One region of the Dietzia sp. 111N12-1 genome, then DNA from elsewhere that is predicted to be linked to it. Evidence: predicted binding sites of a transcription regulator. Region 1 holds the regulator's gene; the other holds the start of a gene.

What was found. Region 1 encodes LexA, which represses DNA repair genes until DNA is damaged. Its sites were predicted from a motif close to CGAACANNTGTTCG; they were not measured.
Region 2: AYO52_RS04090 (HNH endonuclease signature motif containing protein) is a predicted target of LexA. The motif match lies at 11,492-11,505, and genes of this name have one in related genera.

The regions. Positions count from the first base shown of each region.
Region 1 is NZ_LSSV01000049.1:113,501-128,109, forward strand. Features, by position in the region: gene hflX (GTPase HflX) at 1-1,442, shown strand, start outside; gene lexA (transcriptional repressor LexA) at 1,482-2,192, opposite strand; gene AYO52_RS12440 (hypothetical protein) at 2,382-2,816, shown strand; gene nrdR (transcriptional regulator NrdR) at 2,928-3,383, shown strand; gene hrpA (ATP-dependent RNA helicase HrpA) at 3,394-7,308, opposite strand; gene AYO52_RS12455 (hypothetical protein) at 7,360-7,548, opposite strand; gene AYO52_RS12460 (hypothetical protein) at 7,598-8,290, shown strand; gene AYO52_RS12465 (TrkA family potassium uptake protein) at 8,265-8,924, opposite strand; gene AYO52_RS12470 (TrkA family potassium uptake protein) at 9,001-9,663, opposite strand; gene AYO52_RS12475 (APC family permease) at 9,762-11,768, shown strand; gene AYO52_RS12480 (class I SAM-dependent RNA methyltransferase) at 11,765-13,108, shown strand; gene dxs (1-deoxy-D-xylulose-5-phosphate synthase) at 13,228-14,609, shown strand, end outside.
Region 2 is NZ_LSSV01000022.1:52,070-66,678, reverse strand. Features, by position in the region: gene AYO52_RS04135 (ABC transporter substrate-binding protein) at 1-544, opposite strand, end outside; gene AYO52_RS04130 (helix-turn-helix transcriptional regulator) at 655-942, shown strand; gene AYO52_RS04125 (XdhC family protein) at 990-2,165, shown strand; gene AYO52_RS04120 (aldolase) at 2,294-3,667, shown strand; gene allB (allantoinase AllB) at 3,664-5,037, shown strand; gene alc (allantoicase) at 5,034-6,101, shown strand; gene AYO52_RS04105 (isopenicillin N synthase family oxygenase) at 6,256-7,320, shown strand; gene AYO52_RS04100 (alpha/beta fold hydrolase) at 7,320-8,114, shown strand; gene AYO52_RS04095 (SidA/IucD/PvdA family monooxygenase) at 8,288-9,841, shown strand; gene AYO52_RS04090 (HNH endonuclease signature motif containing protein) at 9,853-11,487, opposite strand; gene AYO52_RS04085 (helix-turn-helix domain-containing protein) at 11,915-12,529, opposite strand; gene AYO52_RS04080 (amidohydrolase family protein) at 12,875-14,260, shown strand; gene AYO52_RS04075 (ABC transporter ATP-binding protein) at 14,257-14,609, shown strand, end outside.

The sequences.
Region 1 (14,609 bases):
CTGATCACACGGCCGCTGACCGGCCGACACGCGACCTCGATCCGTCCATCGGTGATTTCCAGCTCGAGGAGAGATCCTCGATGCGCCGGGTGGCGGGACTCTCCACCGAACTCCAGGACGTCAACGACGCCGAGTACCGCCAGCTCCGACTCGAACGGGTCGTGCTCGTCGGTGTCTGGACCGAAGGGTCCGCCGCGCAGGCGGACGCCGCGATGGACGAGCTCGCCCAGCTCGCCGAGACCGCGGGATCGGAAGTGTGCGACGCGCTCATCCAGCGCCGCGACAAGCCCGATGCCGCCACATACATCGGGTCGGGCAAGGTCAGCGTCCTCAAGGACGTGATCGCCGCGACCGGCGCGGACACCGTCATCTGCGACGGCGAACTCACCCCGGGACAGTTGCTCGCGCTGGAGAAGGCGGTCAACGTGAAGGTCATCGACCGTACCGCGCTGATCCTCGACATCTTCGCGCAGCACGCCACCAGCCGTGAGGGCAAGGCCCAGGTGACCCTCGCCCAGATGGAGTACATGCTCCCCCGTCTGCGTGGGTGGGGCGAGTCGCTGTCGCGCCAGGCGGGCGGTCGTGCCGGGAGCAACGGCGGCGTCGGTCTCCGTGGCCCGGGTGAGACCAAGATCGAGACCGATCGGCGTCGGATCCGCGAGCGGATGGCCCGTCTGCGCCGGGACATCAAGGGGATGAAGCAGGCCCGAGACACCAAACGGCACCGACGGCGTTCCACTCCGGTGCCGTCCATCGCCATCGCCGGATACACGAACGCCGGGAAGTCGAGCCTGCTCAACAGGATCACCGGAGCCGGCGTCCTGGTTCAGAACGCCCTGTTCGCCACACTCGACCCGACGACGCGCAAGGCCGAGTTGCCTGACGGCAGAGCAGTCGTCTTCACGGACACCGTGGGATTCGTCCGACACCTGCCGACCCAGTTGGTCGAGGCGTTCAGGTCCACACTGGAAGAGGTCGTCGACTCCGAGTTGCTCCTCCACGTCGTGGATGGTTCGGATGCCTTCCCGCTCCGCCAGATCGAGGCGGTGCGCAAGGTGATCAACGAGGTGGTCGAGGAGCAGAACGCGGAGCGGCCTCGGGAACTCCTGGTGATCAACAAGATCGACGCCGCGGATCCCGTGGTCCTCACCGAGTTGCACCACGCGCTGCCCGACGCCGTGTTCGTCTCGGCGGTCACCGGGCAGGGTGTCGACGAACTCCTCGAGCGAATCACGCAGATCGTCGCCTCGGGGGACACCGAGGTGACCCTGTCCGTCCCGTACTCCCGCGGGGACGTGGTGTCTCGGGTCCACGCCGAGGGCGCAGTGGTCGAGGAGGAACACACCCAGGACGGAACCCGGCTGGTGGTCCGACTGCCCGCGTCCGTGGCCGGCGAACTGGACGAGTTCGCCGCCCGCGGTCCACATGACGGCGCCGCCTGACCCCTGCGGGGACGGGCGGCGCGTCGTTCGAACCGGGACTCAGAGTTTCCGGAACACTGTCACGACCTTGCCGAGGATCGTCGCGTGCTCGCCCGGAATCGGGCTGAACGACGGATTGTGGGGCAGCAACCAGACTCCGCTCGAGTCGTTCCGGAAGGTCTTGACCGTCGCCTCCCCGTCGATCATGGCGGCGACGATCTCCCCGTTGTCCGCGACGTTCTGCCGCCTGACCACCACGTAGTCGCCGTCGCAGATGGCGGCGTCGATCATCGACTCGCCGACGACCTTGAGCATGAACAGATCGCCTGATCCGACGAGGTCCGACGGCAGGGGGAAGATCTCCTCGACGGCTTGCTCCGCGAGGATGGGCCCGCCCGCCGCGATCCGGCCGAGCACGGGGACGTAGACGGGTTCGACCGCGCCGCCCGGACGCTGGGGCTCCGGAGCAGGTGACCGACGGCCCCGTGACTTCTGCCCCGGGACACCGTGGACATCGACCGCCCGCGGCTTGTGCGGATCCCGCGTCAGGAAGCCCTTCTTCTCCAGCGTGCGGAGTTGATGCGCCACCGACGACGTGGACTGCAAGCCGACCGCGTCCCCGATCTCGCGGATGCTCGGCGGATAGCCACGCTCCTTGACGGTGTCGTGGATGTGGAGCAGAACGCTCTTCTGTCGGTCCGTCAGTGACTCGAAATCGGGCTTCGGCATCTCGTGTGGTCCCTTCGGCGAATGGATGTTCGACGCTGTGATCTGTCTACACCCTAGTGCCACGGGCTGCGGCGCGCCACACACGTGTTCGAAGAAATTCCTCCGTGGATCGTGACTGTGTCGGAGTCGCGTGATACAACTCTAGGGGAGTTCGGATTCGAACAGATGTACTGAGGAACACATACAGGTGTGCGAATCACGATCGCACACCGTATCGAGTAGGGAGCCACCATGACCGTTGTCGAGCTTCAGTCCCACCCACGTCCGGCCGCGCGGTGGACCGAGGTCTGCCCCGACGACCATCGTGGACGGGTCGCGCACCTCGACCGGCCCGGTGACGTGTCGGCGCGGTCCACCCGTGCGCCGCGACGCCCCCTGGCCCGACCGGAGGGCAGCCGGCCCGCCGTCACGTCCTCGCGTGCGGAGAATCTCGTCCGGCCGCGGGTGACCGCCCGCCCGGCCGCCGTCACGTCGGTCGCCCCGGGTCGCCGCGTGCTCGTGCGCCCGGTCTCCACGGACCGTGTGCGGGCGTGCCATGTCGAGGCCCCGGCGTCCACCGGGGTCGTCGACGACGTGCCGGCCTGGGCGCTACTGGCGTGCGGGATCGCATTCGGCGTGATCATGCTTCTCGCAGTGGCCTTCCTCGGTGGACCCGCCTACGCGTGACCGGGCAGCGGGCCTCCTAGAATGGACCGTGGGCGGTGGTCTACCGCCCCCGCGTTCCGTCAGGCACGATCCGGGACGCGTGAACTCCGGTCGACGAAGGGCCCCACGGGAATGTACTGCCCGACATGCCACCACGAGGACTCCCGGGTAATCGACTCACGATCCGTCGACGAGGGTCAGGCGATCCGGCGTCGCCGGGAGTGCCCCCGGTGTGGACACCGGTTCACGACGCTGGAGACGCCCCTGCTGACGGTTCTCAAGCGGAACGGGGTGACCGAGGCGTTCAGTCGGGACAAGGTCGTCCGCGGTGTCCGCCGCGCGTGCCAGGGACGATCGGTTGACGAGGACGCTCTGCGTCGCCTCGCCCAGCAGGTCGAGGACGCTGTGCGATCCGGCGGTGCGTCCGAGGTTCCCGCCCACGAGATCGGGCTCGCCATCCTGGGCCCTCTGCAGGATCTGGACGAGGTCGCCTACCTGCGGTTCGCGTCCGTGTACAAGCAGTTCAGCTCGGCCGACGACTTCGAAGGCGAGATCATCGCCCTCCGGGAGCGCCGCGCGAGCCGCTGACCACGCGGCATCATCGGGACGACCGCGGGGCGAGCGCAGACGCCACCGCCTTGTCGATCCGCTCTGCCGAGACCGGCCGGGCGGTACCCAGTGACTGCGCGAACAGCCCCACCCGGTACTCGGCGAGCATCCACCGCAGGTCGCGGCACGCCCGTGCGCCACCCGGCCGCCGCCGCAGCGCGGCGCACGCCTCCTCGACGATCGACTCGGAGCGGTTCAACTTCGCCGTGAGTTCGCCGTGCCGGGCGGGTGACTTCTCCGCGAGGTCCAACCGGAGGCCGACCGCCCGCACATGTCGCTCCAGATGTGGAAGCACATCCGAGGGATGGCGGGCGAGGAATCCCCGCCCGACGAGGAAGTCCAGCGAGGGACGGACATCGTCGGCGACGTCTGCCGGCACCTCCGCCAGACGGCCCGACACGGACTGGGCGGCCATCAGCGCGGGAACCGCCGCCGAGATCGCGGACGCCACCGCACCGGGGACCTCCGCCCTCGCAGTGGCCTGGATATCCTGGAACTCCGCGACCGTGAGAACCGGTGCGCCCTTACGCCGGGCGATGATCCGCCCACTCGCGGCGAGCGACGCATCCGAGACCAGGGATTCCATCCCGCCATGCGGGTACTGGGTGAGCGCGAGCCGCTGCTGGACCGGGCGACCGCGCAGAATCGATGCCGTCGAGACCAGGCCGCCCGAGACCAGCGTGAGCACCGCCGACGCCTGGGTGGATCGACGCTCGTCCTCCGTGGCGCACGCCACGACATGGATGCCGTCCCCACCGACGCGCAGGGCGGGGTAGACGGTCACCTCGACCCCGTCCACCGAGCCGGTGACCGACTGCGGGAGGTCGCCGATGGTGTCGGATGTCCACTCCCGGTAGGGCCCCTTGTCGGGTACCAGACGGGCGTTGAGGGTCGCCCGTACCCTGTCCACCAACCGGGTCCTCAACTGCGCGAGATCCGTTCCGGACGCCACGACCTCGTCGCCGTCGACCACCTCGAAGCGCATCCGGAGGTGGCCCGGCAGCTGGTTCTGATCGAAGTCCCGCGGATCCACCGTGGTACCGATCCGGGCAGACAACGCTCGCGCGAGAGCCACGGACAAGGGGGCGGAGCGGGGCGAGACGTCGCCCGCCAACAGGGCCGCGAATTCGGCGGGAGGTGAACACAGTCGGCGCAGATACTTGGGGAGCGTGCGGAGCATCTCCGTGTAGAGCTCCTCCCGCAGCCCCGGCACCAGCCATTCGAACCCCGCGGTGGTGACCGAGGACAGCTGCGGCAACGGGATGCGCACCGTGATCCCGTCGGTCGTGACGCCGGGATCGAACGCGTACAGCAGTTCGAAACTCCGCTCTCCCTGACGCCAGAGGGGCGGGAAATCGGCGGCGTCGGGCACCGCCTCGGAGGTGCGTATGTCCTCGGGAGTGAGACGGAGGCTGTCCGGGTCGCGATGACCACGCTTCTTCCACCAGGACTCCAGATGCCGGCCGGAGGTGATGTCCTCGGGCAGGCGATCGAGATAGAAGGCCACCAACGCCTCGTCGTCGATCACCAGGTCCCGACGACGGCTCCGCGTCTCCAGCTCACGGGCCTGCTCCACGGCCTCGGCGTTCTCGCGGATGACCGGGACCCGGGTATCCAGGCGTCCTTCCACGATCCCGTGGCGGACGAGCATCTCGCGGGCGAGCGGGGCGTCGACCCTGGAGAGCAGGATCCGCCGCGCCTCCACCACGGTCAATCCCAGCAGCAGCACCTTCTCATACGCCATCGCCGCACCCTGGGCGTCCGACCAGTGCGGTTCGGAGTACTGGGTGCGGGTGAGGTGACCCCCGAGTTGTTCGATCCACCCCGGATCGATCCGGGCGACATCACGCGCCCACAACCGGGACGTCTCGACGAGCTCGGAGGCCATCACCCAGCGGGGAGGCTTCCTGGCCAGGTCCGACCCGGGGAACACCTGGAACCGGATACCCCGCGTGCCCCGGAACTCGCGGGTCTCCTCGTCTCGCATACCGACGTTGGTGAGCAGACCGGTCAGGACCGCCTTGTGGAGGTCGTCCTCCGCTGCGTGTCCGGACGCGGGATGCCACCCGCGTTCACGGCACATGCTCCGCAGCTGGGAGTTGAGGTCCTGCCACTCGCGGATGCGGAGCCAGTGCAGATACTCCGCCTTGCACATCTTGCGGAAGGCGCTGCCGGACAGCTCACGGCGCTGCTCGGTGATGTACCTCCACAGATTGAGATATCCGAGGAAGTCGGACGTCTTGTCCGCGAAGCGGCGGTGCAGCAGATCCGCCTTGTCCCGCTCCTCCGCGGGACGTTCGCGGACGTCCTGCACCGTCAGTGCGGCGACCACCACCAGCACGTCCGACAGCGAACCGTTGCGGTGGCCCTCGACCACCATCCGGGCGAGTCGGGGATCGAGGGGGAGTGCCGCCATGTCACGGCCCACCTCGGTCAGGTGAGGGCGCTCGTCGTCGTCGACCCTCACCGCCCCGAGTTCGGAGAGCAGGGTGAGGCCGTCCCGGACGGCCTTGCGGTCCGGGGGTTCCACGAACGGGAAGTCGTCGACGGGGCCCAGGTCCAGATCCGCCATCGACAGAATCACCGAGGCGAGGTTCGTGCGCAGGATCTCCGGGTCGGTGAACTCGGGGCGCGAGTCGAAGTCCTCCTCGGAGTAGAGGCGGATACATATCCCGTCGGCGACGCGGCCGCAGCGTCCCGCGCGTTGGGCGGCGGAGGCCTGGGACACCGGCTCGATGGGCAGTCGCTGCACCTTGGTCCGGGTGGAGTAGCGGGAGATCCTCGCCAGGCCGGTGTCCACGACGTAGCGGATGCCGGGCACGGTCACCGAGGTCTCGGCGATATTGGTCGACAGGACCACCCGCCGGGTGGAATGGGCCCGGAACGCGCGCTGCTGTTCGGCTGCCGTGAGGCGGGCGAACAGCGGGAAGATCTCGGTGCCCGGGAACTTCCGGCCCCGCAGCACCTCCTCGGCGTCGCGGATCTCACGCTCACCGGAGAGGAACACGAGTACGTCACCGTCGTCCTCGCGTAAGAGTTCCGCCACGGCGTCGGCGAGCGCGTCGAGGGGATCAAGGTCGACCACGCGATCGGCGTGTACGACCTGTAGGGGCCGGTACCGGACCTCCACGGGATAAGTGCGCCCCGAGACCTCGATGACCGGGGCCGGGCGCCCCTCCGGGCCGGCGAAGTGACGGGCGAAACGGTCCGGGTCGATCGTGGCGGAGGTGATGACGAGTTTGAGGTCCGGGCGACGGGGCAGGATCTGCTTGAGATAACCCAGCAGGAAGTCGATGTTGAGACTGCGTTCGTGGGCCTCGTCGATGATGATCGTGTCGTAGGCCCGCAGCAGCCGGTCACGCCGGATCTCGGCGAGCAGCACACCGTCGGTCATGAGCTTGACCGCGGTCTCGGGGCTGGTGCGGTCGTCGAAGCGGACGGCGGAACCGACCGGGCCACCGATCTCCACCCCGAGCTCGTCCGCGATCCGCTCGGCGACGGAGCGGGCGGCCAACCTCCTCGGCTGGGTGTGGCCGATCATGCCCTTGACCCCGCGCCCCAGTTCCAGGCAGATCTTGGGGATCTGGGTGGTCTTGCCCGACCCCGTCTCGCCGGCGATCACCACCACCTGGTTGTCCCGGATCGCCTCGGCGATCTCGTCCTTGCGGGCGCTGACCGGGAGCTGTTCCGGGTAGCGGGGGGTGGGGATCGACGCGGTTCGGCGCCGCACGCGCTCGGCGGCCTCGTCGATCCGCCGTCCGAGGTCATCCAGCTGGTCGACGCGGGCACGACGGACCCTGGACCGGAGACGATGGGCGTCGAGGGTGCCGACACCGTCGAGACGGGCGAGGAGGTCGTTTCGGGCGCGGCGGAGATCGGGAGTGGGTGAGGAGGACGACGGCATGGTGCCGCAAGGATATCGACTCGCGTCGCCGGGCTCCGATCGGCGCGGTCCCTAGTCGACGACGCCGTCCCGCCGACTCTGGATCCTCGCGTAGCGCTCGTGCAGCCGCTCCCGCACCTCATCGGGCTCGTAGGACCGCCGACGCCGCTCGGAACGGGCCGCCAGGATCCCCGTGGCGGCCACCCCCGCCGCACCCGCCGCGCCGATCACCTTGAGCCACTGCCGTCCCCTGGGAGCCATAGGGCCGAGACTAGGCGGGGACGCACGGGCGGCCTGGCAGGATCGCGGTATGAGCGTCGACACCGTCCCCCTGGCCGCCGCGGCGCACCGCACCCGCACCGGGGACCTCTGGCTCTTCCGCGGCCGGAGTACGGCGGACCGGTTGATCCAGACCCTGACGAACGCACCCGTCAATCACGTGGGCCTCGCGGTGGTCCTGGACGACATGCCGCCGCTGCTGTGGCACGCCGAGATGGGACGGGCGCTGCCGGACGTGTGGACGGGTCGCCACCAGCGCGGCGTCCAGCTGCATGACCTCGAGTCCGCCGTCCGGCAGTGGGCCGGACCGTACGGCCAACGAGCGTGGTTCCGCCAGATCTCCCCGGAGGTGGGCGGGGAACACGAGGACGCGCTACTGGAGTCGATCGCCCGGTTGAACGGGGTGTCCTTCCCCTCCGCGGGACGTCTCACCGCGAGGTGGGCACGAGGACGGTGGGCGGCACGCGGGAAGCGGCCGGGCGTCACGGGGCGCAGTGACCGACCGGGGTCCGATGCCGGCGCGGCGATGCGTATGGAGGCGGCCTACTGCGCGGAGGTCGTGGGGGTCACCCTGGAGGCGATGGGTGTACTCCTGCCCGCGGGTGAGGCGAGTTGGTACGACCCGGGCCGTTTCTGGAGCGGTGACGACCTGCCCCTCGCACCGGGATGGGACTACGGACGGGAGATCGCGGTGACGGTCACCCGCCCAGGACGACCTCGCTGATACCGGCCTCGACCTCCTCCGGCGCCACCACGAGCAGTTCGTCGCCGGGCTCGAACGGAACGTCGGGTTCGGGGACGATCACCCGCCCGCCGCGCAGGATCGCGACGAGTGCGGCGTCCCGGGGAAACCGAACGCGGGACACCGACCGCCCCGCCAACGGGGTCTGGTCCGGCAGCGTCACGCTCACGAGGTTCGCCCCTCCGCGGCGCAGGGTCATCAGACGGACCACGTCCCCGACGGAGACCGCCTCCTCGACGACCGAGACGATCAGCCGGGGCGTCGACACCGCCACGTCGACGCCCCAGCGCTCGTCGTAGAGCCACTCGTTGCGGGGATCGTTGACGCGGGCGACGACCCGGGAGACGGCGAATTCTGTCTTGGCCAACAGGCTCACCACCAGGTTGGCCTTGTCATCACCCGTGGCGGCCACCACCACGTCCGCCGCCTGCAGGTCCAACCGTTCGAGGACGCTGAGCTCGCAGGCGTCGCCGACCTGTTGATCCGCCCCGTCGACGGGGTCGGCCGAGAACACGGTGGAGCGCTTGTCTATCAGCGTGACGTCATGGCCGCCGGTCACGAGTTCGCGTGCGATCGACCGTCCGACGACCCCGGCTCCGGCCACCACCACCCGCATGGTCGCGGAGTACACGGTCCTGGCCGGGGCTCCGGCGAGCAGTCCCGAGCCGTCGGCGTAGTCGGGGACGGAATTCTCAGACATCGGAGGGTCCTTCCTGCACCAGGTCGTCCAGTTCCGACACCGTCTGCGAGGGCACGATGATATGGAGGACATCGTCGGCCTGGACGAGCGTGTGAGCGTCCGGGAGGCGGCTCTCGCCGAAGCGGGTGACGGCCGCAGCACGTCCTCCGACCGCGGCCGCGAGCCGGTCGACCGGGACCCCGACCCACGCCGCCGGTGCGTCGAGGGCGACGAGGGACACGGAGTCCGTCTGGTCCCGCCACTCGACGGGACTCGACCCGGCGGTGATGTAACGGACCAGACGACCGGTGGCCCACGGAACCGTGGCGATGGTCGAGATCCCCAGTCGTTCGTAGACCTCTGCGCGCCCCGCGTCGTAGATGCGCGCTATCACCCGGTCGACGCCGAAGGTCTCCCGGGCGACACGCGCGGCGATGATGTTCGAGTTGTCCCCGGAGGACACTGCGGCGAATGCGTCGGCCCCCTCGAGCCCGGCCTCGGTGAGCACCGTCTTGTCGAAGCCCTGGCCGGTCACCGTGCGCCCCGAGAACTCGGCCGACAATCTGGCGAACGCAGCCGAGTCGCGGTCGATCACCACGACCTGGTGGCCGGCTGCGTCGAGTTCGACGGACAGCGCGGCCCCGACACGACCACAGCCCATGACGACGACCCTCATGACGAGTCCACTCCTCACGGCCCACGCACGTGAGCCAGTGACGGACACGCTACTCACACCCACGGATGCTGCCCGGCGGGGCTCGCGGGCCCTACGATATGTCGGTGTCCAGGATCTCGAAGGTCTCCGTGGGAACCAAGCGTCTCCTCGTGGGGCGTCCCTCGCGCAGCGACACCATCGGTGCCACCAGCCTCCGCAAACGGATCGCGTTGCCGGTGTTCGCGTCCGACGCGCTGTCCTCGGTGGCCTACGCCCCGCAGGAGATATTCCTCGTGCTCTCCATCGCCGGGGTCTCGGCACTCACGTTCACCCCGTGGGTGGGACTGGCGGTGGCGGCGGTCCTTGTGGTCGTCATCGCCTGTTACCGGCAGAACGTCCGTGCCTACCCGTCGGGAGGAGGCGACTACGAGGTCGCCACCGTCAATCTGGGCCCCCGTGCGGGCCTGGCGGTCGGCGCGGCCCTGCTGTTCGACTACGTCCTCACGGTGGCCGTGTCGATTTCGGCCGCCGCCGCGACCATCGGATCGGCGATCCCGTTCGTCCAGTCCAGGGAGGTCCCGTTCGCCGTCCTGGCGATCATCCTCCTGGCGGCGCTCAACCTGCGTGGACTCCGTGAGACCGGCGCGATGTTCGCCGTCCCCGTCTACGCGTTCCTCGCGTCCATGACGGCACTCATCGCCTGGGGGTTGTTCCAGGTCGAGATCCTGGGTCGCGACCTCCGGGCCGAGTCCGCGGGATTCGAACTGGTCCCCGTGGACGGTGCGGAGGTGGCCGGACTCGCACTCGCGTTCGTCGTTGCCAAGTCGTTCGCGTCCGGATGTGCCGCCCTGACCGGGATCGAAGCCATCCACAACGGTGTCCCGGCCTTCCGGAAGCCGCGGGCCCGCAACGCCGCCGTGACGCTGGCCGTCCTCGGGGTCCTCGCGGTCTCGTTCCTACTCGGGCTCATCGCCCTGGCCGGCCGACTCGGGGTCCGTATCGCCGAGCAGCCCGCAGCACAGTTGATCGGGGCTCCGGAGGGATACCGGCAGAAGACGATGATCGCCCAGTTGGCTCGGCCGGTCTTCGCGGGGTTGCCGATCGCGTTCTACGCCGTCATCATCATCACCGCGCTGATCCTGGCGCTCGCCGCCAACACCGCGTTCAACGGGTTCCCGGTACTGGCCTCGGTCCTCGCGCGCGACAAGTACCTGCCCCGTCAGCTCGCCACCCGCGGGGACAGGCTGGCGTTCTCCAACGGGATCGTCCTCCTCGCGATCGCGGCGGTCGTGTTGGTCGTGGCGTTCGACGCCCAGGTGTCGCTCCTCATCCAGCTCTACATCGTGGGCGTGTTCGTCGCCTTCACGCTCGGCCAGCTCGGCATGGTCCGACACTGGACCCGGCGCCTGGGCCACGAGCGGGTCCCCGCCGTGCGTCGGCGGATCCACAGGTCCCGATCGATCAACGCCGTCGGGTTCCTCCTCACGGCCGGAGTCCTGGTGATCGTGATGGCGACCAAATTCCTCTCCGGCGCCTACATCGCGGTCCTGGCCATGCTCGGTGCCTTCGGGATCATGCGGCTCATCCACCGGCACTACGTCTCGGTCGCCCGCGAGCTCGACGACTCCTCGTGGGAGGTCGTCCTACCCAGCCGGACACACTGCGTGGTGTTGGTGTCCAAGCTGCATCTGCCCACCCTGCGGGCACTGGCCTACGCACGAGCTGCCCGGCCGGACTCCATCGAGGCGTTGACGGTGAACATCGACACCGCAGAGACCCGGGCCCTCGTACGGGAATGGGATCGCCGCGGGATCTCGGTTCCGCTCAAGGTGGTCGAGTCCCCGTACCGTGAGATCAACCGTCCCGTGGTGGACTACGTGAAGCGCGTGCGCGATCAGGCACCACGGGATGTGGTGACCGTGTACATCCCCGAGTACGTGGTGGGCCACTGGTGGGAGCAGATACTGCACAACCAGAGCGCGCTGCGGCTCAAGACCCGCCTGCTCTACGAGAGAGGTGTCATGGTGACCAGCGTCCCGTGGCAGTTGTCGTCCTCGGACGGCCGCGCTGAGCAGGCCCGCGACGAGCCCATCGTCGGACGCTGGGGTGGACCGGAGGAAAGATGACCCAGGACCGAGCGACCGACTGGACGGGCCGTGTGGTGCGCCTGCGCATGGAGGGGCCGGCGCACGGCGGCGAGTTCGTGGCGCGCCACGAGGGTCGGGTGGTGTTCTGCCGCGGTGGGATCACCGGCGAGCTGGTCGACGTCCTCATTGACGACGACCCCGGCCGCGCGTTCTGTCGAGGGACGGTGCAGGCGGTGGTCGAGGCATCCTCGGACCGGGTGGTCCCGACGTGTCCGGCGGCCGCCGCCGGCGCCGGCTGTTGCGACTGGACCCATATCGCGTCCGATGCCGCCCGCGGCTTCGCCGGCAGGATCCTGGCCGAGCAGGTGTCCCGGATCGGCCGGGTCGAACTCCGGGAGGGTCCGGTCCGGGTCGAGGTCCCCGGCGCGGATCCCGCGACGTCCGGCTGGCGTACCGCCGCCCGTTGGGTCACCGGCCCGGACGGTGTGCCGGGGGTGCGGAGGGCGCGCTCCCGCGAACTGGTGACCGAGCCCTGCGTCCAGCCCGATCCGCGTCTCCGTGATGCGGTCGCCGCCGCCACGTTCGCCCCGGGCCGCGAGGTGCTCGGGGTGCTCGGTGACGACGGGACCGTGCACATCGCACACCGCCCGGCCGTCGGCGACGCCCCGCGCGGCCGGGGCGGCCGGTCCCGCCGGTCCTCTGCGACCCGCGCCCGGGCGCGTCATTCGCGGGCGGTCGGCTGGGAGATCGTCGCCGGGGGACCGACCGTCGTGAGACGGGTGGGCGGCCACGAGTGGCGGTTGCCTCCCGACGCGTTCTGGCAGGCGCACCGCTCCGCCGCGAGCCACTACAGCCACGAGGTACGCACCGCGGTGACGCGCACCCCCGACCTGACCGACATCCCCGAGATCTGGGACCTCTACGGAGGCGCCGGGTTGTTCGCCGCCGGGGTTCGGGACGCGATCCCGGGCGCCCGCGTGACGGTCGTCGAAGCCGCCACGGCGTCGCTGCATGCGGCCACGGACACCCTCGGCGGCGCGCCCGGCGACGGCTCCGGCGGGGGAGTGAGGACCCTGCGTTCCCGGGTCGAGACGTTCCTCGAGGACCGCGACGACCCGCCGGGGGTCCACCCAGATCCGCAGGTCATCATCCTCGATCCCCCTCGCGGCGGGGCGGGGATCCCGGTCATGCGCCGGCTCGCGGCGACAGGTGCGTCCCGGATCGTGCACGTGGGCTGCGATCCGGCGAGTCTGGCGCGGGACATCGGCGTCCTCGTGGCCGCCGGCTGGACGCTCACGGACCTCCACGGGGTGGCGGCCTTCCCGGGCACCCATCACGTCGAGGGGATCACCGTACTGGACTCGCCGGGACGCTCCTGATCCAGCACCGCAGGTAGGGGCCCACACGTCCGCCCGTGGGCGAGGTCGCGCGGCGCCAGCCCGTAGACTGACCATTCGACCCAGCAGGGTGTCGGTCACGAAAGGGGCAGTCGACAGCAATGAGCGTGCTCGAACAGGTTGACGGCCCCTCCGATCTGCGGCGGCTCGGCCCCGGGGAGTTGGCGCGGCTGTGCGGGGAGATCCGTGAATTCCTCATCCGTAAGGTCGCCGCGACGGGCGGGCACCTCGGCCCGAATCTCGGCGTCGTCGAACTGACCGTCGCGTTGCACCGGGTCTTCGACTCCCCCCGCGATCCCGTCATCTTCGACACCGGACACCAGTCCTACGTCCACAAGATCCTCACCGGTCGTCGCGATCAGTTCGACGGGCTCCGCACCCGCGGGGGGTTGTCCGGTTACCCGTGTCGCGCGGAGAGCGAGCACGACGTGGTGGAGTCCTCGCACGCCACGGCCTCCCTGTCGTACGCGGACGGGATGGCCAAGGCGTTCTCGTTGCGCGGGGAGTCCGATCGGACCGTCGTCACCGTGATCGGCGACGGCGCGATGACCGGTGGCATGGCATGGGAGGCCCTCAACAACATCGCCGCCGCCAAGGACCGCCCCATGGTCATCGTCGTCAACGACAACGGCCGCTCGTACTCGCCGACCATCGGAGGGCTCGCCGACCGCCTCGGCGCGCTGCGGCTCCAGCCGGCGTACGAGAAGGCGATGGATCGCACGAAGAACGCGCTCACGGGCCGCAAGGACGTCGTGGGGAAGGCCGTCTACTCGGTGCTCCACGGCATCAAGACGGGAGTCAAGGACGTCGTGTCGCCGCAGGAGTTGTTCGCGGACCTGGGGCTCAAGTACATGGGGCCGGTCGACGGGCACAATCTCGCCGCCACGGAGGCGGCCCTGCGCCTCGCGAAGGATTTCGGCGGCCCGGTGGTGGTCCACGTCGTCACCCGTAAGGGGATGGGCTACGTCCACGCCGAGAACAACGAGGCGGACCAGATGCACGCCACCGGGGTTATCGATCCCGAGACCGGAAAGCCGCTGGCGACCTCCTCCGCCGTGGACTGGACGTCGGTCTTCTCCGAGGAACTGTGTGCGATCGGTGCCGAACGCGATGACGTCGTGGCCATCACGGCCGCGATGGCCGGGCCGACCGGTCTGGCCGCGTTCGGGGAGCGGTTCCCGGAACGGATGTACGACGTGGGTATCGCCGAGCAGCACGCCGTGGCCTCGGCGGCGGGGCTCGCGCTCGGTGGGCTGCACCCCGTCGTCGCGGTCTATTCGACCTTCCTCAACCGGGCGTTCGACCAGTTGCTCATGGATGTCGCACTACTCCGACAGCCGGTCACCATGGTCCTGGACCGGTCCGGCGTCACCGGCCCGGACGGTGCGAGCCACAACGGGATGTGGGACCTGTCGCTCACCGGCATCATCCCCGGGGTGCGCGTGGCCGCTCCCCGGGACGCGACCACCCTCCGGCAGGAACT
Region 2 (14,609 bases), on a different contig from region 1:
GGGCGATGCCGAGCAGCAGTCGCGCGGGCATCCCCGGGTCCGGTGCGTCGAGTCCGAACTCCACGGTGAGCGGGTCCGGCGTGCCGATCCGGGCGATCGACGTGTAGTCCGACGCGATCGGCGAGCCCGACACCGGATCGGCCACCGCCCGGTAGGTCGCCGCGACGTCCCCGGAATCGAGCGCGGTGCCGTCGTGGAACCGCACGCCCTCGCGCAGCCGGACGGTCCACGTGAGCCCGTCGTCGCTGACCTCCGGTTCGGCCACGGCCAGCGCGGGCACGAGGTCGGGCAGCGTCTTGTCGTCCGCGGCCGCCGGGCGCAGCAGCCCCTCGTACAGCAGCGAGACGCCGGTGGAGCCGTAGCCGGCGACCGGGTTGAACTCGTCCATCGGCGCCGAGTCGGCCAGCACGACCCGGTCGCCGCCGCTCCCGCCGCCGCTGCCACCACCCTCCCCGCCGTCACCAGCGGCGGACGGCATCGCGCATCCCGACGCGGCCAGGGCCACTGCGAGGCACACACCGGTGACGGCGTAGAACGGTCTCAAGTGCGTCTCCTACCCACGGGAGATACGTGTCCGGTCGGACACCTAGTGCGCCCGAGCGTAGAGGCGGAATGTGTCGCGGCTGTTACGGAGGAACCGATGGACGTGAACCGATGGACGTGAACGACTGGGCCGCGCGCTTCGACCTCCTCGCCGACCCCACCCGCCTCGGTCTCCTGGCCCACATTCACCACGCCGGGCCGGGGGTCGCGACGGTCTCCGACCTGGCCGACGCCGTCGGCATCACCCGCAACGCCGCCTCGCAGGCCCTGCGGATCCTGCGTGAACAGGGCTGGGTCGGCGCGACCCGCGACGACGCCGACGGCCGCATCGTGCACTACACCCTCGTCGACGACACGGTGCACCGGATCCTGCACCTCATGGGCGCGCGCCACGACTGAATCCCGGCGGTAACACCTCGGCAATGTGACCTCGCCATCCTGAGCGCATGGACATCCCCGTCGCCGAGACCCTGGCCCGCTGGCGCGCCGCCGGCGTCGCGTGTGCGCTGGCCCGGGTCGTCGCGACGGGCGGGTCGGCGCCGCTGGCCCCGGGCACGGCGATGGCGGTCGCCGCGACCGGAGAGCTGGTCGGTGGCGTCTCCGGCGGCTGCGTGGACGCGGCGGTGTACACGCTGTGCGAGCAGGTCATCGCCGACGGCTACCCCGCCCTCGCGCGCTTCGGCCCCGACGGCGACGAACTCCCCGACCACCTCCTCGACGTGGGCCCGACCTGCGGCGGATCGCTCGAGGTGTTCGTCGAACCCCTCGCCCCCGCGCCACCGCCGGGCCCCGCGCCACCGCCGGGCCCCGCGCCACCGCCGGGCCCCGCGCACCCCGTTGACCGACTGCTCGCCGCCGCGCGCGAGGGCCACGCCGTGGTCGCGGCCACCGTTCTGGACGGCCCGTGCGCCGGGCAGTGGATGGTGGCGGGGGGAGACGGCGGCACAGGGGTCGACGACGACGAGGCCCCGCCCTGGGCCGGCGGGCCGGTGGCCGCGGCGATCGCCGAGGGGCGCGGAACCGGCGTCGTCTTCGCCGCCCCTGCCGCCGCCCCTGCCGCCGACAGCGCTGCAGACGGCGCCGCCCTGCCGGCCCGCGTCTTCCTGCACCGGCTCGACCCGCCGCGGTTGCTGGTGTTCGGCGCGACCGCGTTCGCCGAGGCCCTCGTACCGATGGGTGCGCAGCTCGGGTACCGGGTGACGGTGTGCGATGCCCGACCGGTGTTCGCCGCCGCCGAGCGCTTCCCGGCGGCCGCCGAGGTGGTGCGGCGGTGGCCGCACCAGTACCTCGCCGGGACCCGCGTCGACGCCTCCACCGCGATCTGCGTCCTCACCCACGATCCCAGGTTCGACATCCCGCTGCTGGTCGAGGCGCTGCGGACCCGCGCCGGGTACATCGGCGCGATGGGCAGCCGACGCACCCACACCCAGCGGATGACGGACCTGCGCGCGGAGGGGGTCCCCGAGGCGGGGCTGCAGCGCGTGCACTCGCCGATCGGGCTGGACCTGGGCGCGCGAACTGCCGCGGAGACCGCGCTGTCGATCGCGGCCGAGCTCGTCGCCCATCGCCGGGGCGGGACCGGGGCACCGCTGGTGGGGATGGATGCCGCGATCCACCGGTGAGCGCCGTCGGGCGCATCCATTCGCGGCGTAACACGGGGGACACGCGTGGGTGACCATGGCGGAACCGTGCGTCGATAGACAGGTGTAGCGGGCGGGTCGCGCCCACCCCCTCGTTCCCAGGAGTACGCGTGAACCCACTCCCCACACCGGACCCGGTCGTCGGCCCGGACCCGGACGTCGTCCTCGCCGGCGTCGACGCCCGCCTCGCGGCCCACGACGCCGAGCAAGCCGAGCTGTTCCCCGGGCCGCCCACCGGTCGCCAACCCGTCCACACCCTGTACCTGCCCGCGGATCGCGTGCACGCCGGGATTGTCAGCGAAGTGGGCGCGGTCGCTCTCGCCGCGTTCGACGAACACCTGCCGGACCCCGCTGCCCTGCAGAGGGTGTTCAGGGCAGCCCAGGTCAGCGGCGATTCAGGCGGCGGCGATCTGGTGGCCCCGGCGGACGCCCCCGCGATTCACGCGCTGGTCCGGGCCAAGCTGGAGGTCGAACCGGTCGAGGACCTGCGCATCGACTTCGAGGACGGCTTCACCCAGCGGGATGTGCCCGCCGGGAGGCGTGACCGCGACGAGGACGGGCACGTGGACCGGGTGCTGGCCGAGGTGATCACCCGCTGGTCAGGGCGGTCGTCGTCGCCGCCGTTCTGGGGCGTGCGGTTCGGGTCCCTCGACCCGGCCACCCGCCGCCGGGGTGTCCTCACGTTCACCCGCGTGGTCGCCGGGCTGGCCGCCGCACCGGATCGCGACGCGCTGTTGGCGGGGTTCCGGCCCACCCTGCCCAAGGTCACGTCCGTCGATCAGGTGCGCGCGATGGTCGAGATGTGCCGCGACCTCGAGGCGGCCTGCGGGCTGCCCGGCCGCGCGCTGCGGTTCGAGATCCAGATCGAGACGCCGCAGTCGATCTGCGCGCCCGACGGATCGGCGCTGGTCGCCCGACTGGTCCACGCCGCCGACGGGCGCTGCATCGGCCTGCACTACGGCACCTACGACTACTCGGCCGCCTGCGGGATCGCCGCCGAGTACCAGGCCATGGACCACCCGGCCGCCGACCACGCCAAAGCCGTCATGCAGGTCGCCGCCGCCGGCACCGGGGTGGCGCTGTCCGACGGCTCCACCAACCGGCTGCCCGTCGGCGACGCGGAGGCGGTGCGCGCGGGGTGGCGTCTGCACGCGCGGCTGATCGACCGGTCACTGCGCCGCGGCTTCTACCAGGGCTGGGACCTGCATCCCGCGCAGCTGGTGTCCCGGTACGTGGCCACCTACGCCTTCTACCGGCGTTCGGTGCCGGCCGCGTGCGCGAGGATCGCCGCCTACCTCGGCACGGGCCCGGACGCCGGATACCTCGACGAACCCGCCACCGCCCGCGCCCTGGCCGACTTCTGCGTCCGCGCACTGGACTGCGGGGCCGTCACCGCGGACGAGATCACCACCCGCGCCGGCGTCGATCGCGCCGACCTGGCCGCGCTGACACGCCCGGGAACCGACCATGAGGAGAGCAGATGACCCACCCCGACCTGGTGATCCGGGCCCACCGGGCGATCGTCGACGGTGCCGAGCGGGAGGCCCTCGTCGTCGTCGCCGACGGCACCATCACCACCGTCGACGTGGCCCCGGGCGCACTCGACCGGGCACCCACCGGCGCCCACACGGTGACCCTGGCCCGCGACGTGGTCCTGCTGCCCGGCCTGGTCGACACCCACGTGCACGTCAACGAACCCGGACGCACCGACTGGGAGGGCTTCGCCAGCGCCACCCGCGCCGCGGCCCGCGGCGGCGTGACGACCCTGCTCGACATGCCCCTCAACTCCAGTCCCGTCACCACCAGCCCCGCTGCGCTCGACGCCAAACTCGGCAGCACGGTGGGCAAACTGCACGTCGACACCGGCTTCTGGGGCGGCGCGGTGCCGGAGAACCTCGGCCGGCTGCGCGAACTGTGGGACGGCGGCGTGTTCGGGTTCAAGTGCTTCCTGCTGCACTCCGGGATCGACGAGTTCCCGCCGCTGGACCCGGCGCAGATGCTCGCGGCGATGGCGGAGATCGCGTCGTTCGACGGCCTGTTGATCGTCCACGCCGAGGACGCCGGGACCATCGACGCCCAGACCCCGCCCGACGGGCCGGCATACGCCGGGTTCCTCGACTCGCGGCCCGTGTCGGCGGAGGTCCGCGCGGTGGCGCAGGTGATCGACGGCGTCCGGCGCACCGGGTGCCGCGCGCACATCCTGCACCTGTCCGCCGCCGACGCACTGCCGCTGATCCGCGCCGCCAAGGCCGAGGGGTTGCCGATCACCGTGGAGACGTGCCCGCACTACCTGTCGCTCTTCGCCGAGGAGATCCAACCCGGTGCCACCCACTACAAGTGTTGCCCGCCGATCCGGGAGGCCGGCAACCGCGAGGGACTGTGGGAGGGGCTGCGCGACGGGACCATCGATCTGGTGGTCTCCGACCACTCCCCGTGCGTGCCCGAGCTCAAGCGATTCGACACCGGCGACTTCGGCGAGGCGTGGGGCGGGATCGCCTCCGTCCAACTGGGCCTGCCGATCATGTGGTCCGAGGCCCGGCGCCGGGGGATGGGGCTGCCCGACGTGGTGCGGTGGATGGCCTCCGGGCCCGCCGCGTTCGTCGGCCTTCCCGACCGGGGGGCTATCCGTCCCGGCGCCCGCGCGGACCTGGTGGTCCTGGCCCCCGACGACGCCTTCGTGGTCCTGCCCGAGCGGCTGGAGCACAAGAACCCCGTGACCGCCTACGCCGAACGGGCCCTGGCCGGCGTCGTGCGCGAGGTCTACCTCGCCGGCCACCGCGTGGACCTGGACCGCCCCGCCGCGGGCCACCCGGTGTTCCGCCCCATCCCGTCCCGAACGGAGACCCACGCATGACCGAGCCCAGTCCGCCCGCCACGCCCGCCCGGCCCGACTTCCTCACGCTGCCGGACCTGGCCTCCCGCACCCTCGCGGGCGCGGTCGTCCACGCCGACGACGAGTTCTTCGCCGAGAAGGAGAACCTGCTCCTGCCCGGCGAGCCGGTCTTCGACCCGACCCTGTTCGGGCACAAGGGCAAGGTCTACGACGGTTGGGAGAGCCGTCGCCGTCGAACGCCGGGCGAGGACGCGGCGATCATCCGGCTCGGGGTGCCGGGCGTGGTCCGCGGCGTCGTGGTGGACACCGCCTTCTTCCGCGGCAACTACCCGCCGCAGGTCGCCCTCGACGGTGCGTGGGTCGAGGGCTACCCGGACGCCGAGCAGCTCGCCGCGGCATCGTGGCGGCCGCTGGTCCCGCCGTCCCCCGCGCAGGGCGACACCCGCAACGCCTACGCGGTGGCCGACGAGACGCCCGTGACCCACGTGCGGCTGCGGATGATCCCCGACGGGGGCATCGCCAGGCTGCGGGTGCACGGCGAACCCGCGCCGGACCCCCGGTTCCTGGCGGGCACAGTCGACCTGGCGGCGGCGGAGAACGGCGGGCGGATCGTCGACTGCTCCGACCTGTTCTACTCGTCACCGGCCAACATCATCGCCCCCGGCCGCTCCCGCCACATGGGCGAGGGCTGGGAGAACGCCCGCCGCCGCGACGACGGCAACGACCACGTCACCATTGCCCTGGCCGGCCAGGGCACGGTCGATCACGTGGAGATCGACACCTCCTATTACGTCGGCAACGCCCCCGGATCGGCGTCCCTGCACGGCATCCGCAGGGCCGAGGACCTCGACCGCCCCGAGACCTGGGTCGAGTTGGTGCCCCGCACCCCGCTGCAGCCCGATTGCCGCCACCGGTTCCTCGTCGGGGCCCCCGCCGGCCCCGACACTCCCGGCACAGACCCCGACCCCGTCCGGTTCGTCCGCATCGACGTCTTCCCCGACGGCGGCATCGCGCGACTCCGGGTGCACGGGCGGCTCACGGCGGACGCGCTCGAGGCGATGGCCGCCCGGCTCCCGCGGAGCTGACCGTTAATGCGGTGGTCACACGCGGGTGACGGCGACGGAACCCGCCCTCGGTAGACATGGTCGTGCACCGGCCCCCACCCCGCGTGGTGGGCGCCGCGGCCCGGCACACCGGCCCCCGTCACCTCGGCCGGCCACTCCGCCACAGGAGAAGCTCATGACCACTGATCACCCCGGTTTCCACGTCCCCACGGTGGACCTGTCTCCCTACGTCGTCGGCGGGTCCGCGGACGACCGCGCCCGGGTCGCCCGCGAGATCGACGAGGCCTGCTCGACCGTCGGGTTCATACAGATCGTCGGCCACGGTGTGGCCCCCGCGGTGATCGACGGTCTGGCGGGCGCGATCGATGACTTCTTCGCCCTGCCCCTCGAGGCCAAGAAGGCCTACCGCGTGGCCGATGCGAACCGCGGGTACAGCCCGCCCAGGAGCGAGTCGCTCAGTCTGAGCCTCGGGGTGGAGTCCGCGGGGCGGATGAACGACTTCTTCGAGGCGTTCAACGTGGGGGTCGAGGCACGCTCGTTCGTCGGTCTGGACCTGTCGGAGGACGACTACGGGATCAACGTGTGGCCCGATCTCCCCGGTGGCCGGCGGCCCGGTTTCCGCGAGCGGGTCGATGCCTACTTCGCCGAGGCCTCCCGTGTCGCGCGCACGCTCACCCGCGTCTTCGCCGACGCCCTCGGCCAGCCCGCGGGGTATTTCGAGCAGCTCACCGACCACTCGATCGACGTTCTCCGCATGGTCAACTACGCCCTCGACGAGGGGCCCGTCTCGCTCGACGGCGAACTCAAGGGAATGGGCGAGCACACCGACTTCGGTCTGGTCACGGTCCTGTGGGCCGACCGGGTTGCCGGTCTCCAGGTCCTCGGCACCGACGGCGTCTGGCACGACGTCCAGCCCGTGGAGGACGGCCTGCTGGTCAACCTCGGCGACCTCACCGCGCGGCTGACCAACGACCGGTGGATGTCGACCCTGCACCGCGTGGCGCCACCGATCGTCGACGGCCGCATCGTCCGCCGCCGCTCGGCCGCGTTCTTTCACGACGGCAACGTCGACGCCGTGGTGGCCACCCTGCCCGAGTTCGTGGGCACCGACGGCGACGCCTACGAGCCCGTCACCGTCCGCGAACACATCGCAGCCAAGCTCGCCGGGTCCCGGCACGGCAAGGCCAATACCGCGGCGGTTCGCGAGGCGGCCCGGGTCCTGGCGGCGTCGGCCCGGTAATGGAGGTCGACACCGTGACGGACGTGGTGTTGGTCCACGGCGCGTGGGCCGGCGGCTGGGTGTGGGACACCGTCACCGGTCCGCTCCGTGCGGCCGGCCTCCGCCCCCATGTGGTCGACCTACCGGGCGTTGGCGGCGACGACGACGAGGTGGTCGACCTCGACACCCTGGCCGACCATGTCTCGGCACTCGTGCGGCTTCTCGAACGACCTGCCGTTCTCGTGGGGCACTCCGGCGGCGGGGTCGTGGTGACCCGGGTCGCCGAACTGATTCCGGACCGGGTCGCCGGGGTCGCCTTCGTCGCCGGGATGATGTTGCCCTCGGGGGTGGACTTCGCCCAGCTCTGTGCGGGGATCGGCCTGCCTCCGGATGTGGGGATCTCCCGGTGGCTCGAGTCGAGCGCCGACGGCCGCATGACCTCGGTCCCGCCCGAGGCCGCGGCGGCGGTGTTCTTCCACGACGCCCTGGAGGGGGAGGCGATCGCTGCCGCGCGACGGTTGCGTCCGCAGCGGGAGAGCGCCCGGCTGATCTCCGCCGCCTGGACCCCTGCGCGCTTCGGCGCCCTGCCGCGGTTGTACGTCGAAGCCACCGGGGATCGCACCGTGCCGATCATCGCGCAGCGACGCATGCAGCAGCTCACCCCCGGTGCCCGGGTGGTCACGCTCCACACGGGCCACGTCCCGCAGCTGTCCGCACCGGGCCCACTGTGCGCGGCGCTGGCGAGCTTCACGCGGGACGTCGCCGCCGGCGACGCGGATCGGCCGGCGCGCCACACCGCCCTCACGTCGGCGTAACACGGCGGAAAAGCGCTGGTGTCAGACTCGGAGGCGACACCGCGGCGGTGCGGTCGGCCCAGCCGACCCGGCCGCCGGGCGACCGACGCCCCGGCGGCCGAGTCATCAGTCAGGCAGCGGCGCGGTGTCCGCCCGGGCACAGGACCCGGGTCCCGATGCCGCAGGAGACGTCCATGACCTCCGTGATGCCCGACGCGCCCACGCTGCCCACTCCGGGCGACACCAGCCCCGCCACCGCGGGCCGCAGCCCCCGTCGTCTCGCAGACGCCGACGCCAGGCTGGCCGCGCTGACCGCGCGCGTCCGCGAGGACATCGCCACCACGAGCCATGCTCGCGACTGGATCCCGCGCGAACCCGGATGCGCGCAACTCGATGTGCTCGTCATCGGAGGCGGTCAGGCCGGACTCGGCGCCGCCTTCGCCCTCGGACGTCAACGGATCGACCGGGTCCTGGTGGTGGATGACGGGCCCGCCGACCGGGTGGGCTGCTGGGACCGCTACGCACGCATGCACACCCTGCGCAGCCCCAAACACATGCGCGGCATCGAGTTCGACGTCCCGTCGCTGCACGTTCGCCGCTGGTTCGAGGCGGTCTACGGCGAGCAGGCGTGGCAGGAGATCGACCTCGTTCCGCGCCTGGACTGGAACGACTACCTGCGCTGGTATCGCGAGGCAGCGGGGATCGAGGTCCGCCACGAGACGCGGGTGACCGCCGTGCACCGACCCGCCACGGCGGATGGCCCGTTCGTCGTGGAGGTGGCCGCCGCCGACGGGGCCACCACCCAGACCGTGACCGCCCGGCGGATCGTGTTCGCCCTCGGCCTCAGCGGCGGCGGCGGACAGCGAGTGCCGGAGATGGTCCGTGCGCTGCCGCGCGAGCGCTGGTTCCACACCGAGGACCCGATCGACTTCGAGGCCCTGCGCGGCCGGCGGGTCGCCGTCCTGGGCGGCGGAGCCTCCGGGTTCGACAACGCCGCCACCGCGCTCGACCACGGCGCCGCGCGAGCGGAGGTGTTCATGCGGCGGGACACCGTCCCGGACTCCAACCCGCTGCGGTGGATGGAGTTCCCCGGCATGCAGGAACGCTTCTACGACCTCGACGATCGCGCGAAGTGGGACTTCACCCTCCTCAGCGGGGGCTTGCCGCAGCCGCCGACCCAGCACACGGTGTGGCGGTGCTTCGCCCATCCCGACTTCGCGCTGCGCACAGGCTGTGCCTGGGACTCGGTCGCGGTGGTCGACGACGGCGCGGGCGGGACCGAGCTCGCCATCGTCACCCCCGCCGGCCGGTTCCACGCCGATGTGGTGATCGCCGCGACCGGGTACGAGGTCGACCTGCGACTGCGCCCGGAGCTCGCGGAGTTCGTCGACGACATCGCCCTGTGGGCCGACGTGCACGACTTCGCCGCCGGCCACCCGGCAGGACGCAACCCCTACCTCGGACCGGGTTTCGAGTTCACCGAACGCCGACCGGGCTCCGCGCCCTGGGTGACCAGGCTGCACCACTTCTCGACCGGCGCGCGCACGTCCATGGGCGTCACCGGAAACCAGCTGTCCGGCATCTACGGAGGTGTCGGTCGCATCGCGGGGGCGGTCACCACCGCGATCACTCGCGAGAACTGGGACCGCCTCGCGGACGACTTCGCGGGCTTCGAGTTCCGCGAGGTCCGGTCGATCGGCCCGCACCGCCCCGACGACGGCTGGTACCCGACGAGACCCCGCTACTGACGGCCCCGCCATCAGAACGGCGACTCATCATCGAACGCCGAGGACCGCGGCTGGTCCTGCTGGGGCCGGTCATCCTGCGGGGGAGCCGAGCGCGGCGGGCGCCCTGACCGGGGTTCCTGTTGACGATGGTGCGCCTGGGCCCGCAGTCTGCTGCGCTCCGCCGCGCGGCGGTGACGCAGGTGGGGGCGCCTCCTCGACGCCGGTGAGCCGCTGCCGGTCCTGCCGGCTTCGGCCGCGTTCTGCTGCCGTCGGCTGGACTCCGGATGCCGCGGCGGGGCGAGCGCGGCCAGCGGTCCACCGGGGGCCGTCGTGATGCGCGTTCCCGGATCCGCCTCCGGGTGATTGGGGCCGTGGAGCCAGACGTAGGTTCCGTCGATGTCCCGGTAGTAAGCCCAGATTCCCTCGGTCTTGAGTCGGTGGTGGAAGCGGCAGAGGGAGCCGAGATCATCGGACGTGGTGTGCCCGCCGCACTCCGGGTTGTCATGGTCGAACGGGATGATGTGGTCGAGGTCGGTCTTCTCGGCCGGCGTGTGGCACCCGGGGAAGACACAGGTGCCGTCGCGGCCCTTGCAGAAGCGTGCCAACGCCTCGGAGGGCGTGTACCGCCGGGCCGCGTAGCAGTCGGGGTCCGCGAGATCTGCCAGTGAGTCGATCCGGCGACGAGCGCTGCGCTCCAGCTGGTCGGCGGTGTGACCGGTGATCGGCCCGTAGCCGGCCAGCGTGAGGCCACGGTTGTCCGGACTGCCGTCGTCGTAGGCGTAGATGGTCACCCGCCGAGCGGTCGCCTGTCCGTCCGGGTCACCGGGGTGTTCGCCGTCGACGTCGGGCAGGCAGGCCCACCCGCGACTCAGCGCCAGTAGGCCCGCGGCACGCAACTCACCGAGAGAACGCGGGTCGTCCTCGGAGGCGGTGTGCGCGAGGGCCTCGATACGGTCGGCGATCTCCACGGCGGTCTCTGCGGTGAGGTGCGCTGTGATGAGGGCCCTGTCGTCGGCCAGCGGCACCATCTCGACGTCCTGGTCCCGCCGCGCCTCCCTCGCCCTGGCGTCGGCCCCGACCGGGTCGCACGCCGAGACGGTCTTGGTGAGCATCTTTCGTAGCGGGCCGAGTCTCGGCGGGTGTGTGCGGCGCCTGGTGGGAGCCAGTGCCTCACTGATCCGCCTGTCGAGTTCGGGCATGAGCTCATCGGAGACCATCGCGGTCTCCTCGGCGATCGTGTGGGCGGCGAGGATGCCGATCCATCCGGTCGCGAGCAGGGCCGCGGTACGGGGGAGCCGCTCGGTCAACTCGACCGCGGTGGTGACCAGACGCGAGGCGCCGTGCCGGGACAACGCCATCGAGGCGCTGACGATCGAGGCGGCGGTCTCCCACGGGTCCCGGTGGCGGTCGCGCTGTCCCGCGACCCGGACGCAATCGTAGGCGAAGGCGACGGTGCGTCCTTCGGCCGCGTTGATCAGGCGTTGGGCGAGATATCCGCGCTGTTGATGTGGATCCCACCGGGCGTAGGCCTCCGGGACGATCACGTCGACGGCGGGACCCGTCGCTGTGGTGAACCCCTTAGGCGGCACGAACGGGTCGGGGGCATCGGGGACGATCGCAGCATGGGAGGCGGAATCATGGGCGTCGGACTTGGAGGTGCTCGTCATGGTTCGACCATATGTTCTAGGTCTGACATTGCGGGCAGGGAGACTGGATCGAACACGCGAGCGAGTGTCATCTCATTACGGAGGAGATGCCCGGCCTCGTCGTCGTCGCTAATCACCGCGGCGCCCGCTGACCTGCGGTGCCCTGCGCACCCTCCGCAGGGCACCGCAGGTAGAGGGCATGCGTGGTGCGGGCGGTCTCGGGGGAGTGGTGGGTCCGGGTCCGGGTTTTGGTTCGGTGAAGGGTGTGGCGCCGTGGGCGGCGCACGGTCTTGGGTGCTCTGACCTGGGGTGCCCTGCTCGGCCCCCGCAGGGCGCCCCAGGTCGGCGCGCGAGGGAGGGCGCCGGGGCGGGGATGTCCCAGGGCAGCTGAGGCGGGTGGTCGTGGTGGTCGTGCTGGTCAGGCGCAGGTCGGGCGGCCCGGTCGCGGTCAACCCGGTCGGGCGACGATGAGGCACGCCTCGCCGCCGTCGGGGACGTACCACCGGTGGGGGAGGGTGCCGTTGTACCTCGCGACGTCGCCCGCCTCGAGTCGGGTGAGCGAATCGCCGACCTCGAGCAGGACGGTGCCCCGGGTGATGTAGAGCCATTCCTGGCCGGGGTGTTCGAAGAACCGGCCCGGGACGTGGTTGGTCTCCACGAACTCGAGGAACTGCGTGCCCCCCGGGCCTCCGGGCAGGAGTCGGGTGTGACCGCCGACCGTGCCCTCCGCACGGGTCAGGGTGGCGCCCTCGGTGGAGCGCTGGACGTCGACCCGGTCGGAATGGGCCGGGTCCCGGCCGGAGTCTCCGGGTCCGCCGGTGTCGGAGGCCCCGCCGGCGGTGACCGCGTCGAGGAGGTGGGCCTGGGTGGTGCCGAGGGCGTGGGCGAGACCCTCGAGCGTGGACATGCTGGGCGCCGCCTTACCGCGCTCGATCTGACTGAGGAAGGGCTGCGAGATCCCGGCCTGGTCGGCCACCTCGACGAGCGTCAGTCCGAGTTGGCGGCGGTGGTGCCGGATGCGCGCGCCGAGACGGTCCAGCGAGTCGCCTCGTGCGGTGGTCATGGGGCCTCCCTTGCGGTCGGGGCGGGTCGGGGCGGGTTGGGGCGGGTTGGGGTCTGGCGGGGCGGGATCTGGTGGGACGCGGTCTGCCGGGGTCGGTATTCGTGCAGGTAGTCGCGTTGGCGCGGAATCGGCGGACACCGGAACCGCGCCGGAACAGCGGGGTAATGCCGCCGAAACACGGGGCCACCACACTCATCATTATTGATCCGATCAATACCCGGGGTCACTATCCCGCTCCGGGGTCGGATGCACAAGTGCCGCACCCGATCAGAAAGCCCGGGCTGCCGAGAGGGGCCGAGTCGGAGGGTCGGCGGGGAACGCACGAGTCGGCAGAGGAGGGGAACGATGGAACCACGACGAGCGGCACAGCGCGATGCACAGCGCGGAGCCGGGGCCGAGCGAGTCGCGCCGCGGCACGTGGACCGGATCGCGGGGGCCCGGCTGCAGGGCGGCCGGGTGGTCGACGTGGACATCGTCGACGGGGTGGTCGTGGCCGTGACGGATGCGGGGACCACCCCGACGCGCGGTGGTCCTACCGGGGGCGAATCGGTGATCGACGCCCGCGGCTACATGGTGCTCACCGCGCCCGCGGAGCCGCACGCCCACCTCGACAAGGCCCTGAGCTGGGGCGCCACGCGGCCGCCGGGCTGCGACCTGGGGGCGGCGATCGACGCGTGGCGGGCCTACGCCGCGACGGTCGACGAGGACGAGATCCACGCCCGCGCCCTCGCCGCAGCGCGCAAGCTCGTGGCCAACGGGACGACCGCGGTGCGCAGCCACGTGGACCTGCACGACGACCACGACCCGCTGCGCGGCGTCCGCGCTCTCGTCCGCGTCCGCGACGAGCTCGCCGGCGTGATGGACCTGCAGATCTCGGTGATGGTCAACGAGGTCGACCCGTCGGACCGGGCCCGCGCCGCGATCGCGGCCGGTGCCGACCTCATCGGCGGGGCCCCACACATCTCGACCGACCCGGTCGCCGAGACAAACCGACTGGTGGACCTCGCCGAAGAGCTGGGCACCGGCATAGACCTGCACGTGGACGAGTTCCTCGACGGCGACCACGCCATGCTCGAGGTGTTCACCGACCGCGTCGCGACCTGGCCGGCGGGGCAGATCCGCACTGCCGGGCACTGCTGCCGCATCGGCTCGCTCGACGGGGCGGGCCAATCCCGCGCCGCCGGCGCGCTGAGCAGGGCGGACGTCGGGGTGGTGACCCTGCCGATCACCAACCTGTACCTGCAGGGCCGAGCCGGCTGCACCTCGGTCCCGCGCGGCCTGCCCCCGGTGCGGGCCCTGCTCGAGACCGACGTGACAGTCGCCGCCGGCGCCGACAACGTGCGCGACCCGTTCAACCCGGTCGGCCGCTCCGACGCCACCGAGACGGCGATGCTGCTGATCGTGGCCGCCCACCTCGACATGGACACCGCGTGGCAGCTCGTCACGGGCGGTGCCCGCGAGGTCATGGGTCTGCCGCCCGCCGGCCCCTCGCCCGGCCTCCGGGCCGATCTGCTGCTGGTCCGAGCGGGCGGGCTCGACGACGTGATCGCCGACGCGCCACCCGACCGGATCGTGCTGCGGGCGGGCTGCGTGGTGGCGGCGAGGGAGGTCCTCGTCGTCGTCGACCCCGGGGGCACGCCGCCCTCCGACACGCCGCCCGACGACCCGCTGGCCCGCGCCGCTCCGTGCGATGCCCACCAACCCACCCCAACCTTCGAGGAGTCCCGATGACCACACCCACCGACACCCGGGCGGCGGAGACCGCCCGACCCGGCGCAGAGATCCTGGGATTCTCGGGCGTCGGCGTGACCTACCCCAACGGTACGCGCGCGCTCGACGGCGTGGACCTGCGGATCCGCGCGGGCGAGTTCGTCAGCGTGGTGGGGCCGTCCGGCTGCGGTAAGTCCACGCTGCTCAGCCTCGCGTCCGGGCTCGCCACCCACACCGACGGTTACATGCAGACCGGCACCGACCGCATCGGCTACGTCTTCCAGGACGCCACCCTGCTGCCGTGGCGGACGGTCGCGCAGAACGTGGAGATGCTAGCCGAGCTCGACGGGGTCGGCCGCACCGAACGTCG